One region of the Bradyrhizobium sp. UFLA06-06 genome, then DNA from elsewhere that is predicted to be linked to it. Evidence: riboswitches for the same ligand, from Rfam matches in the RefSeq annotation. Region 1 holds a riboswitch; each other region holds the start of a gene.
What was found. A riboswitch is a leader RNA that binds a small molecule or an ion and turns the genes downstream of it on or off. The one in region 1 is predicted to bind cobalamin.

Region 1 (4,251 bases):
ACCAGTTGGGCGCGAAATCCCAGGTCAGCCAGACGTTCGAGACCTGCTGCGGCACGTTGACCGGGACATTGCCGTTGAAGCTGACAATCTTGCCGCCGACCACCTGGCTGTTGTTGTCGTATCTGGCGCGCAACAGCGCAAGATTGGCGTCGACGCGCCAGCCGTCGCTCAGCGCGAGCCCGATCGATCCTTCGACCCCGCGCGATGATTGCTGGCCGATCTGCAATGCCAGGCCGCCGGTGGGATTGCCGGGATCGGGAATCGTGAGCCCGGTCTTGACGATCTCGTAGGCGGCCAGCGTCCACTCGCCGCGGCCGCCCCAGAACGCCTGCTTGACCCCGATCTCGGTCTGCTCGCCGGTCGCAAGCTGGAAGGTTTTTTGCGAGACGGGCAGCGAGATCAGGTTGCTGACCGGATCGACGCCGACCGCGTACTGGCCATAGAACGCGAGGTTCTTGATCGGCTCGTAAACGAGGCCGGCGCGCCAGCTGGTCCCCGATAGCTTCGTCTCAAAACTGTTTGCCGGCGTCTTGTAGTCGGTGCGCTCCACCTCGGGGCGATCATACCTGACCCCGGTGACCAGCGACAATTGATCGGTCAGCGAGAGCCGATCCTCGGCGAACAGCGCGTATTGATTGACGATCGCATTGAAGCCCGGTGTGGTCGCCGTCGTCGTCGCGAAGAACGATCCCGGATCGAACACGTAGGGATTGACCGACGACGCGCCGCCATAGGGCGAGTTGTTGGTATGGGTGAAGTCGATCCGGTTGACGTCGAACCCGGCGACGAACTGGTTCGCAAGTCCGAACACGTGACCGCTGAAGGTCGTATCCATCCGGTTGCCGAGCTGCTTCTGGTCGTGGAAGATTTCGATATAGCTCGTGCGATCGATCAGTTGGGTCTTCGGATTCCAGGTGTAGTTCTCGATGTCGCGCCAGTGCCGCTCGCTGGTCAGGTAATACAGCGTGTTGTTGACCTTGATGCCGTCGGCGACGTCCCACTCGGTCTTGAACCGGGTCCAGCTGTCCTGATAGCGGATCGCGCTGTCCAATGCGTTGTAGTTCTTGAAGCGCAGCGCGTCCTGGATCGAGCCGTTGATCAGCGGCGTGCCGAAATAACGCGACGGGCTGCGGTCGCCGTAGTTCTCCGACAGCGTGAAGGCGAGATTGTCCGACGCCTGCACCCGCACGGCGGCGGAGACCACCGCATTCGAGGTCTTGTCGCGATCGACCCAGCCGTCCGACATGTTGCCGGTGGCGTTGACGCGGTACGACACATTGGGATTGATCGGACCGGTGCTGTCCACCGAGAGCCGCCGGGTCATGTTGCTGTCGAGCGAGACCTCGGCCTCGTTATAAGTCGTGCTCTGCGGTTTCTTCGGGATCACGTTGATGACGCCGCCGATCGCGCCCTCGCCGTACAGCACCGAGGCCGGGCCGCGCAGCACCTCGATGCGCTGCGTCGACCATGTGTCGTAGGGAAACGTCAGCGTGCCGGAGCCGATATAGAAACGCGTGCCGTCGTACAGCGTCATCACCGAGTTGCTGCCGGCAAAGCCGCGGGTGCTGAACGACAGGCCGCCATTGCCGGGCGCCGGCGTTGCGATGAAGCCGGCCGCGTCCTGGGTGACGGCATCGACCACATTATGCTGGCCGCGCTCAGCGATGGTCTGCGCCGTGATGATCTCGACGCTGGCCGGCGTCTGCAGCGGCGTCAGATTGAGACGACTACCGGTGCCGCCCTGCGTGGTGGCATTGAGCGTCGGCGATACCGCCCCCGATGCGCCTGACGCCGCGGCGCGCGGCGTGTTGCCGGCTGGTGCGACCGTCGCGGGCCTCGGCCGTGGCCGCGCCGCAGCGGCCATGTCACGGCTGCGCGCCGCAGGCTTCGGCTTTGCCGCAGCGGAAGGCGCGACCTCGATCGGATCGAGCCTGGTTGGTGGAGGTGTTTGTGTCGAGCCCTCAGCCGGCAGCAGTAGCGATGACAGGGAGCAGACGAGACCGAGGCGCCATTTGCGCGCAACGGGAAAGGACGGAGACATGAAAACGACTCGCGGTAACGTGGCACGTCACCGCGAACGCGGACTGGCGCATTGCCCAAAAGGCAGTGCTCCGATCCCACCAGGACGCCCCCGCCCGATGTGCTCGCGTGTGACCACGACTGACGGCAGGTCTCCTGGCTCACGGGTCATCGCCTGTCGACGCCTTCCCGGGCCTGATAGCCCAGTGGCAAATTGACGAAAGGCTCGCCGTTTACAGTTGCGGGGACAGCTGCGGCATTGAGGTTACCCTCGCACCGCATTCCCTTTTGATCCCCGAAGGGAACCGTCGGCAAAAACGATAGGTGCTGGCGGCAGGGCTGTCAATTCGATGCGATCGTCCCACACATGCTTTGCGAAATGCTGCGGCGGCGATGACACAGCGACATCTGCGGCTGACGCGGAGACTTCTTGTCCCGTCATCCCCGCGCTGTCGTCCTGGCGAAAGCCAGGACCCATAACCACCGAATTCGATAGAGAGCGCGATAGTGGCCCCAGCGTCGCACAACAATAGGCGGTTGGGGTAATGGGTCCTGGCTTTCGCCAGGACGACGCTGAATACATTCACATTCTCTCAGGATGACGGGACATTTGCGTCACTCGACGCAGCCTTCCATGATCGCATCAATCTCCGCCCGCGACAGAGCACCCATCTCGGCGATGAACACGATTCGCGTGCGCGGCACGCCGGGCGACGGCACGCCGCCCGTAGCCAAGGTCGCGCGGCCGCCGGCGAGTTGAAACACCGTCAGCCGCCCGGGCTGCTCCACCGTCTCGAACAATCCCTTCGCCCGCGCCAGCTTCGGCGCCAGTCTGCCGATCGCCTGCTGCAGGCGCGGCAGCACGACGGGCCGCTCCGAGGTCCAGCTCAGCGTCTCGAACCGGTCGGACGCCGGCCGTCGCGGCGCGGTCTCGCGCGGCGCCGGCAGGTGATCGAGATCCGCCGGAAACAGCAGCGCGGCCGGCACCTCGCCATGCAACGCATCGACCACCACGGCTGCCGGACGAATCGCGCGCACGGCGTCGCGGATCGCGGCGCACGCAGCGGCATCGGCGAGATCGACCTTGCTCAGCGCCACCACATCCGCCGCCCGCAGCTGCGAGCGCAGCAGCGCGTCGTTCAGCATCGCCGCAGGCTGCGTCGCGTCGACCACGCACAGCACGGTCTCGAGCGGCGCCTCCTTCCAGATCACGGGATCCATCAGGTTGCGCACGATGTCGGCGGGATCGGCGATCCCGCTGGTCTCGATCACGATGAATTCGGGACGCGGATCACGCCGCAGCAGCGTGGCGAGCGTGCGCAGCAGGTCGCCCTCCAGCGTGCAGCAGATGCAACCGTTGCTCAGGCTGACCACGCCGTCGCTGGCGCCCGCGATCAGCTCCGCGTCGATATTGATCGCACCGAAATCGTTGACCACGGCGGCGATGCGCCGCCCTTGCGCATGCGCCAGCAGATGGTTGACGACCGTGGTCTTGCCCGCCCCGAGGAAGCCCGCGACCAGCAGGATCGGGACCGGCACCTCAGCCTCCGGTGACAGGCCGGCGCACCGGCCGGCCGGGACGCGCCGCGACATCGAGCACACCATCGCTGATCAGCGGCTGGCCGCTGACCACGAGATGCCGCACGCCCTCCGCCGGACGATTCATCGCGGAGAAGGTCGCACGATCGCTCAGCGTCTCAAAGTCGAACACCACGACATCGGCGTCGGCGCCGACCTGCAGCCGGCCCTTGGCCCGCATCGCCGGCGTGCTCGCCGACAGGATCTCGGCCGGGATCAGCGCGCATTTGCGGATACCCTCGAGCAGCGACACCTTCTTGCGCTCCCGCACCCATTCGCGGATGAAGCGGGTGAAGCAGCCCGCCGAGCGCGGATGCGAGGTGGCATCGTCGGGCAGCGGCCAGGCGTCGCCGGTGTAGGGGCGGCCGTCGGACAGCGTCCACGGCATCGCGTCGGAGGCGATCGCGCCGCCCGGATACAGCACCGCCATGTCGAGCAGATCGCGATGATGCGCGTTGTTCTCGATATCGAGCACGTGCCACAGCACCAAGGTCGAGGGCTCTTCGGCCTGTGCCGCCAGCAGCTCCTCGCGGCTGCCGAAACGGTGACCGTCGGTCACGCGCTGCACCGAATCATAACCGAGGCCGTTGCGCTCCTCGAATTTCGGATCGCTGAAGAAGGTCGCCGCCAGCACGGTCGAGCCGGTGCCATAGG
Region 2 (4,251 bases), on a different contig from region 1:
GCCGCGAGATCTGTCAGCAACGCCTCGACCGAGGCAAGCGCATCGAGGCCGACGGCATGCGCGATCTGATGCGGACGGCCCGGATAGTTCGAGAGCACCAGCGCAAGCCGCTTCTCCTGTTCCGGCTTGCCGGCAAGCCGATGCCAGGCGGCCACGCGTGCGGCAATTGCAGCGACGCGCTCGGCATCCGGCCGATGCGCAAGATGCGCGAATTGCAGCTCGGGATCGCGCTCACCAGGCGATTTGAAGCTCACGACGCCTGTGAACAGGCGGCCGTCGACCTCCGGCAGCACCACATGCATCGCGAGATCGCCAGGCGACAGACCGCGCAGCGATCCGGCCCAATCCTCGCGCCGCGCGGTCGACAAAGCGACCTGGAACACCGGGCACGATGCAGCGTCGAACGGCGTCGTGCCGTCGTCGCCGGCCGCGGAGAACGCGGTCGCATTGACGATGGCCGCTGGAGCGCATTGCGCAAACTGAACGCGCAGCCAATCGGACACGCCCGCCGCCTTCAACGAAGTGACGAACACGCCATGAGCATCAAAGCCCCTCTCACGCAATGCATCGATCAGTGCATCGACCGGCGCCGTGTCACCGGCCGCGAGATAAGAACGATAAAACGTCACCAGCACGCGCGCCCGGCCGTCCGGTGCCGGCAACGCCGCGATGGCACCGCGCCGGGGATCGTAGACGCCGATCTCGGGAAGATCGATCTCGCCGACCACAGGCCCGGCATAGAGTCCGGACGCCAGCGCCAGTTGCGCGATCACGGCCTGCGCGGCAACCGGGCCGCCCTTGTCGCACAGCACCTTGAGACGGCGCAGCGTCGAGACCGGCAAGGTCGAGAATTCATCCAGCCGCAGATCGTCGCGGCCATCGGCCGGCAGCACCACCAGGGCGATGCCGCGCTCCTTCGCCAGCCGATGCACCGCGGCCAGCCCGTACGACCAATAGGGCTCGCCGCCGATCAGCCGCACCAGAATGCCGCGGGCGTGCGAGAGCGTCCGCTCGATATAGGTATCCACCGACAGCGGATGGCGCAGCTCCGCGAGATTGCCGAGCCGCAGCGACGGCAACGCAGCGCGGCCGCGCCGCCAGCCGGCCGCGAAGGCAGCAAGATCGCTGTCGGAAAACGACAACACCACGAGATCGGCCGGATCCTGGCCGAGGTCCCTTGGCGTCGCGGTCTCCTCAAGGCCGCGGCTCTCGCGGAAGACGACGTGCATCAAACACCAAGCCGTGCCCTGATCGCGGCTTCGTCGATGTCGGCATGTTCGCCGATCACGACAAGCTTCGACTGCCGCGCCCGGGCGCCCCAGGGCATGTCGAACTGATGCCGCACCCGCTCGCCGACCGATTGCACCAGCAGCCGCATCGGCTTGCCTTCGACCGCGATATAGCCCTTGGCGCGCAGCACATTCTGCTCGCGCGCCAGTCCCTTGATCGAGGCGACCAGCGCGTCGACATCCGAAACTTCCGGAAGATCGATCACGACGGAATTGAAATCGTCGTGCTCGTGTTCCTCCTCGCCATCGTGATGCGACGGCCGCGACGCGAGATCGTTCTCCGCCGCCGCTTCGAGCCCGAGGATCACGCGCGCGTCGATCGTGCCGTCGACGACGGGCAGCATCGGCACCTCGCGCGGCATCTCGGCCGCGATCACCTCTTTCGCTGCCTTGATCCCCTCCGCCCCGGCGAGATCCGCCTTGGTCAGCAGCACGATATCGGCACAGGCGATCTGGTCCTCGAACACTTCCGACAGCGGCGTCTCGTGGTCGAGATTGTCGTCCGCTGCGCGCTGCGCATCCACCGCGGCCGGGTCAGGCGCAAAACGGCCGGCCGCAACGGCCTCGGCGTCGGCGAGCGCGATCACGCCGTCGACCGTGATCCGCGAGCGGATCTCCGGCCAGTCGAACGCTTTCAGCAGCGGCTTCGGCAGGGCGAGCCCTGAGGTCTCGATCACGATGTGATCGGGCTTCACGTTCCGCGCCAGCAACTGCTCCATCGCCGGGATGAAATCGTCGGCGACGGTGCAGCAAATGCAGCCATTGGCGAGCTCGACGATGTTCTCGGCCGGACAATTGGCGTCGGCGCACGACTTCAGGATGTCGCCGTCGACGCCTTCGCTGCCGAATTCGTTGACCAGCACCGCGAGCTTCTTGCCGTTGGCATTGCGGATCAGATGCTGGATCAGCGTCGTCTTGCCGGAGCCGAGAAAGCCGGTCACGACCGTGACAGGAATTTTGGCGAGCGTGGTCATTCTGCGGCCTCCGGCACGACGGGAAGAGGTGGAATGCGGGCGAGCGATTGCTTGCGGAAGATTTCCGGACGGCTGCGCCACGGCACGATGCCGTCGGGCGCCGCCGCATAGGCGGAGGCACCGGCGATCACATCCGCGGCATTATCGGCGGACAGTCGGCCGTAGACATAGGACCATCGCCCCGGCGCGCTGAGCGCGACCGAGCAACCCTGGCTGCAGGCCGACAGGCATGCGACGGGAACCAGATTGACGTCATCGGGCACGCCGGCCTCGACAAGCGCGGCATGCAGGCGCGCACCGGGCGCGAGCTCACCTTCCGCCGGCGTCTGGCCGGCGCGGCAGGTGATGCAGACATGAAGTGTAACGCTCATCGCCCTTCCTGGATTGACAGCGGGAAGCGATGAGGCACACGAACCGATTTTGGACAGGTTCGTTCCCCGTCGCGGAACACCCCGTCCGCCGGTTTCACAACATGCTGCGTTGGCAGGTCTCCCGGCTTGCGGAGCAGGTTTTACCCTTCGATGCCCACCTTCCCGACTCCGTATGGAATCAGTGGCTTGGGCATCTCTCCGGTCACGGTCGCGGGGGCGGCTGCGCTTCGGGCGAACCTTGCGGTCATCTCCCTATCGCATTCCCTGTTCGCCTGTCGTAGGACAGGAACCAACGCGGACGCACCATTCGTCCAAGCCTCGCACTTGTCAAGCCGAAGGAACGTGATGACTTCTGATGGAAACGACGCTGAAGACGCCGCCGTCGGCACCGATTCTTCGCTGGACGCGCGCCATGCGGACAAGATGGCGAAAAAGAAGGCCGCCCGCGACCGCATCATGGCGACCAAGAGCGGCGAAAAGGGCCTGATCATCGTTCATACCGGCGCCGGCAAAGGAAAATCATCCTCCGCGTTCGGTATGATCGTGCGCTGTGTGGCGCACGGCTTCCCCTGCGCCGTGGTGCAGTTCATCAAGGGCGCCTGGGATACCGGCGAGCGCCGCCTGCTCACCGGGCATTTCGGCGATCTCTGTCAATTCCACGCGATGGGCGAAGGCTTTACCTGGGAGACGCAGGATCGCACCCGCGACATCGCGGCAGCGCAAGCGGGCTGGGAAAAGGCCAAGCAGCTGATCGCAGACCCGAGCCTGCGCATGGTCGTGCTCGACGAGATCAACATCGCGCTACGCTACGATTACCTCGCGATCGCCGATGTCGTCGACTTCCTGACAACGTCGAAGCCGCCGATGACCCATGTCGTGCTCACCGGGCGCAATGCCAAGGAGGAATTGATCGAGATTGCCGATCTCGTCACCGAGATGACGCTGGTGAAGCATCCGTTCCGCTCCGGCATCAAGGCCCAGCCAGGCGTCGAGTTCTGACAGACAGCACCATGGCGCGCGCATTGATGATCCAGGGAGCCGGCTCGGACGTGGGCAAGTCGCTCATCGTCGCCGGCCTCGCACGCGCCGCCCGACGGCGCGGCCTGCGCGTGCTGCCGTTCAAGCCGCAGAACATGTCGAACAACGCCGCCGTGACCGTCGACGGCGGCGAGATCGGCCGCGCGCAGGCGTTGCAGGCGCTCGCCGCCGGCGTCGAGCCGCACACCGACATGAACCCGGTGCTACTCAAGCCCGAGACCGATGTCGGCGCCCAGATCATCGTGCACGGTAAACGGATCGCCACCGCACGCGCGCGCGAATATGCCGGCATGAAGTCGTCGCTGATGGGCGCGGTGCTGGAGAGTTTTGCGCGCCTGAAGGCGCGCGCCGATCTGGTGCTGGTCGAGGGCGCCGGCAGCCCCGCCGAGGTCAACTTACGCAAGGCCGATATCGCCAATATGGGTTTTGCTCGCAAAGCCGACGTGCCGGTGGTGCTGGTCGGCGACATCGACCGCGGCGGCGTGATCGCGCAGCTGGTCGGCATCATGACCGTGATCGATCCTGATGATGCCGCGATGATCCAGGGCTTCGTCATCAACAAATTCCGCGGCGATCCGA
Region 3 (4,251 bases), on a different contig from region 1:
CGCTGAAATTCGGCACGGTAGGCGCTGACCCGGAACACGCTGGCGAGGACGCTCTCCGACAATGCTTCAGCAGGCGCGCCCTGTGCGGCCAGCCGCCCCTCCGCGAGCACCAGCACATGATCGGCAAAGCGCGCCGCGAGCCCGAGATCGTGCGTCACCACGATCACCAGCACGCCGGTGTCGGCGACGTTGCGCAGCTTCTGCATCACGTCGATCTGATGGCGCGGATCGAGCGAGGCGGTCGGCTCGTCGGCGAGGATCACCGGCGCCTCCACCGCGAGCACCCGGGCCAGCGCGACGCGGCTGCGCTCGCCGCCGGAGAGTTCGGTGACGCGGCGATCGCTGAATTCAGTTACGTCGACCGCCTGCATCGCCCGCAGCACCGCCTCCATATCCGTCGGCGACAGCCGCGCCGGATCGGTCGCGCCGTGCGGATAGCGGCCGAGCGCGACAATGTCGCGCGCCGGCAGCGGCCAGTGCACCATGTGCCCCTGCGGCAGATAGGCAAAGCGCTTCGCACGCTCGCGCAGCGGCAGCGACGCCAGCGGATCGCCGCCGATCCGGATCTCGCCGTCGGAGGGAATCAGCCCGGCCAGTGCACGCAGCAGCGTGGTCTTGCCGGCGCCGTTCGGCCCGACCAGCGCGACCAGATGGCCCGATGGCAGCGACAGCGAGATATCGTGCAGCACCTTGCGGCTGCCGAGCGAGGCATTGAGCGCGGCGGCGGAGAGCAGCGTCATGCCACACCTCCGCCGAGCGCGCGGCGTTCGCGCATGATGAGGTAAAGGAAGAACGGCACGCCGATGATCGAGGTCAGCACGCCGACCTTGATGTCCGAGGTCGAGGGGATGATGCGCGCCGCGATATCGGCCGCGAGCAGCAGCGCCGAGCCGGTGAGCGCGCTCGGCACCAAGAGCCGCGCCGGATCGTGACCGATCAGCGGACGCATCAGATGCGGCGCGACGAGGCCGATGAAACCGATCGTGCCGGTGACCGCGACCGCGCCGCCGACGCCGAGCGCTACGCCCGTGATGACGAGTAGCCGCAACCGCCCGACATCGACGCCGAGGCTCTGCGCCGCCTCCTCGCCAAGCGTCAGCGCGCGGAAGGCGTTCGCCTGGCTGAGCAGGATGGCGGCGCCCGCGACGATGAAGGGCAGTGCCAGCGCCACGTGCTGGAAGCTGCGGTCCTCCAGCGAGCCGAGCAGCCAGAACGCGATCTCCAACACCACGAACGGATTGCTCGAGAGATTCATCACCAGCGCCGTCGCCGCCCCCGCAAAGCTCGAGATCGCAAGCCCGGCGAGGATCAGGATCAAGAGCCCGGCATTGCGGCCGGCGATCGCAAGCAGCGCGAACACCGAGCCGAAGGCGGCGATGATCGCCACCACCGGCAGCGCATAGGAGCGCACATCGGCGAGGCCCAGCGCGATCACCAGCACCGCGCCGAAGGCCGCCGATTGCGGCGCGCCGAACAGCGACGGCGAGGCCAGCGGATTACGCAGCAGCCCTTGCAGCGCCGCACCGGACAGCCCGAGAATAGCGCCGATCGCGAATGCCAGGATGGTGCGCGGCAGGCGGATCTCGCGCACGATCACCTGCGCCACATCGCTGCCGCCGCCGAACAGCGCCTCGATCACCGCAAGCGGCGACAGCCGCACCGGCCCGATGCCGAGCGAGATCAGCAGCAGCAGGACCACGAGCGCGAGCAGCGCCGCGGTGGCGCCCCACCGGCGTCGCGCCGCGACCTCGGCCGCCAAGGCAAAATCCTGCACGCTCATTGAATCCATGCTCTTACAGCGATCGCCGTGGCAGACAAGCGACACTCGACAAAAACCGTGGCCGCCCGGCCGCCGCCCGACTTCGGCCGGATTGACTTTGCTGCCCGGCCGAACCCTAGATGAACATGACGGTTCTTTCATGAGATGAAAAGGGAATGCGGTACGGGGAAACTTCCCCAACGCCGCGGCTGCCCCCGCAACTGTATGCGGTGAATCCTTCGTCACAGGCCACTGGGAATCTCGGTCCTGGGAAGGCGACGAAGGGTAACGACCCGCGAGCCAGGAGACCTGCCGTCAGCCGTGGTCACACGCGAGGATGCCGGTCGGGGAGTACAGGCATGAGCTTCACCTGATGCCGTGAGCACGATGGTGAGACTGGTTCGCGGTGACGTGCCACTGACGTTGCCGAGGCCTCGCTTATGTTCTCCTTCTCTCTCGATCGGCGACACCGCGCGCTTCTGCTCGCGTCGACGATGATCGCGCCGGCAATCCTTGTCCCCGCCGCGCGGGCGCAGCAGGCGCCCGCTCCCGATCAGCTGCCGGCGATCGAAGTCACCAAGCCGGGCGACCAGAACGTCACGCGCGCCAGGCCGGCCGCCGACGAAGCGCCGGCGCCGCGCCGCCCGGCGCCGGGCACCACGCAGAGTAACAATGCGGGCAGCGGCAGCGGATCTGGCACGACAGCGACCGGCGTGGCCACCGGAACGGGTGGCACCGGCGGCGGCCGCCAGTTCGCCGGCATTGTCGGCGCCTCCTCGGCCGTGATCACCGCCGACGACATCGCGCATTCGCCGGTGCAGTCGTTGCCGGAGATCCTCGCGCAGGTGCCGGGCGTGCAGCTGCAAACGCCCTATGGCGGGCCGAACGGCGCCAAGACCTCGGTCGACCTGCGCGGTTTCGGCGCATTCGCGACCGACAACACGCTGTTCCTGCTCAACGGCCGCCGCCTTAACGACGTCGACAAGGCCGGCTTCGACCTCACCACGATTCCGCTCGATTCGATCGAGCGGATCGAGATCACGCGCGGCAACAGCGGCGCCGTGCTCTACGGCGACAACGCGGTGGGCGGCGTGGTCAACATCATCACCAAGACCGGCGTCGGCGGCCCGCCGACGACGATGCGGGCCGAGGCCGGAGTCGGCTCGTTCAACACCCGCATGGCCGCGGTCTCCGCGGCGCTCAATTCCGGACCGTGGTCCTCCTCGTTCTACGGCAACGGCATCAAGTCCGACGGCTACCGCGTCAACAATGCGCTCGACCAGCGCAACGCCGTCGGCAACATCAACTACACCACGCCTGATCTCACCGCCTTCCTCACCGTCGCCGGCAGCGACCAGAAGCTCGGCCTGCCCGGCGGTCGGCTGGTCGATCCGTCGATCGGCGTCAACGAGCTGCTCATCGATCGCCGCGGCGCCGCGACGCCCTTCGACTATGCCAACCAGCAAACCGCCAGCGTCACGGCCGGCTTCACCAGGACGCTGATCAACGGCGTCGACCTCATCGTCGACGGCGGCTGGCGGCAGCGCGAGACGCAGAGCGGCTTCTTCGGCAAGGTGCCGACCATCAGCTTCGCTTCGACCTACAATGACGCCGCGCTGCAGACCTGGTCGCTGACGCCGCGGCTCAGCGTCAAGAATGTGATGCTGGGGATGCCGTCGACGATCCTGACCGGCATCGACTATTACGATTCGACCTTCCGCGAGTCGCGCGGCGCCTATCAGGGCGTCGACCCGTTCCACATCTACAATATCGAGCAGCAGTCCGTGGCCGGCTACTGGCAGCACACGATCGGCGTGCTGCCGACGACGGACTTCTCCTACGGCGCGCGTGTGCAGAACACCAGCGTCTCGGCGCGCGATCGCTACGACCCGAACGCGCCGTTCGCGTTCGACGCGCAGGCGGCACCGCTCGACAGCAACGAGACGCAATACGCGCTGCATGTCGGCGTCGAGCATCGCCTGACCGACACCTTCTCGGTGTTCGGCCGCGCGGCACGCGCATTCCGCACGCCTGATGTCGACGAACGCGTCGCGTCGGGTCCGTCATTCGACCCGCTGACCTTCGCCCCGATCCCGCAGACCTTCCAGCTCAAGACCCAGACCTCGCAGGACGTCGAGGGCGGCTTTCGCGTCAGGACCAACCGCTTCCAGGTCCAGACCAGCGTCTATCTGATGGATCTCGAGAACGAGATCCATTTCAATCCGGTGCTGTTCTACAACACCAACCTCGACCCCACCCGCCGCTATGGCTCGGAGACCAGCGCGGCGCTCAAGGTCAGCGACAGCGTCACCCTGCGCGGCGGCATGGCGATCACCCGCGCGGTGTTCCGCGAAGGCATCTGGGCCGGCAACGACGTGCCGCTGGTGTCGCGCTACACCGGCAATCTCGGCGTCACCTGGAATATCTGGCAGAACTATCTGGTGTTCGACGCCACGGTGCGGGCCTGGAGCTCGCGCATCATGGACAACGAC

Region 2: it holds a riboswitch for cobalamin, as region 1 does, so the genes downstream of both, IF803_RS01245 (DUF1636 family protein) here and IF803_RS34005 (TonB-dependent receptor) in region 1, are expected to answer to the same signal.
Region 3: it holds a riboswitch for cobalamin, as region 1 does, so the genes downstream of both, IF803_RS29200 (TonB-dependent receptor) here and IF803_RS34005 (TonB-dependent receptor) in region 1, are expected to answer to the same signal.

Annotation. Positions count from the first base shown of each region.
Region 1 covers NZ_JADFUD010000060.1:40,302-44,552, forward strand. The annotation lists gene IF803_RS34005 (TonB-dependent receptor) at 1-2,041, opposite strand, end outside; cobalamin riboswitch at 2,149-2,344, opposite strand; gene IF803_RS34010 (CobW family GTP-binding protein) at 2,635-3,558, opposite strand; gene IF803_RS34015 (amidohydrolase family protein) at 3,560-4,251, opposite strand, start outside.
Region 2 covers NZ_JADFUD010000001.1:284,049-288,299, reverse strand. The annotation lists gene cobN (cobaltochelatase subunit CobN) at 1-1,229, opposite strand, end outside; gene cobW (cobalamin biosynthesis protein CobW) at 1,229-2,263, opposite strand; gene IF803_RS01245 (DUF1636 family protein) at 2,260-2,634, opposite strand; cobalamin riboswitch at 2,729-2,943, opposite strand; gene cobO (cob(I)yrinic acid a,c-diamide adenosyltransferase) at 2,980-3,633, shown strand; gene IF803_RS01235 (cobyric acid synthase) at 3,645-4,251, shown strand, end outside.
Region 3 covers NZ_JADFUD010000043.1:9,808-14,058, reverse strand. The annotation lists gene IF803_RS29210 (ABC transporter ATP-binding protein) at 1-740, opposite strand, end outside; gene IF803_RS29205 (FecCD family ABC transporter permease) at 737-1,780, opposite strand; cobalamin riboswitch at 1,893-2,090, shown strand; gene IF803_RS29200 (TonB-dependent receptor) at 2,200-4,251, shown strand, end outside.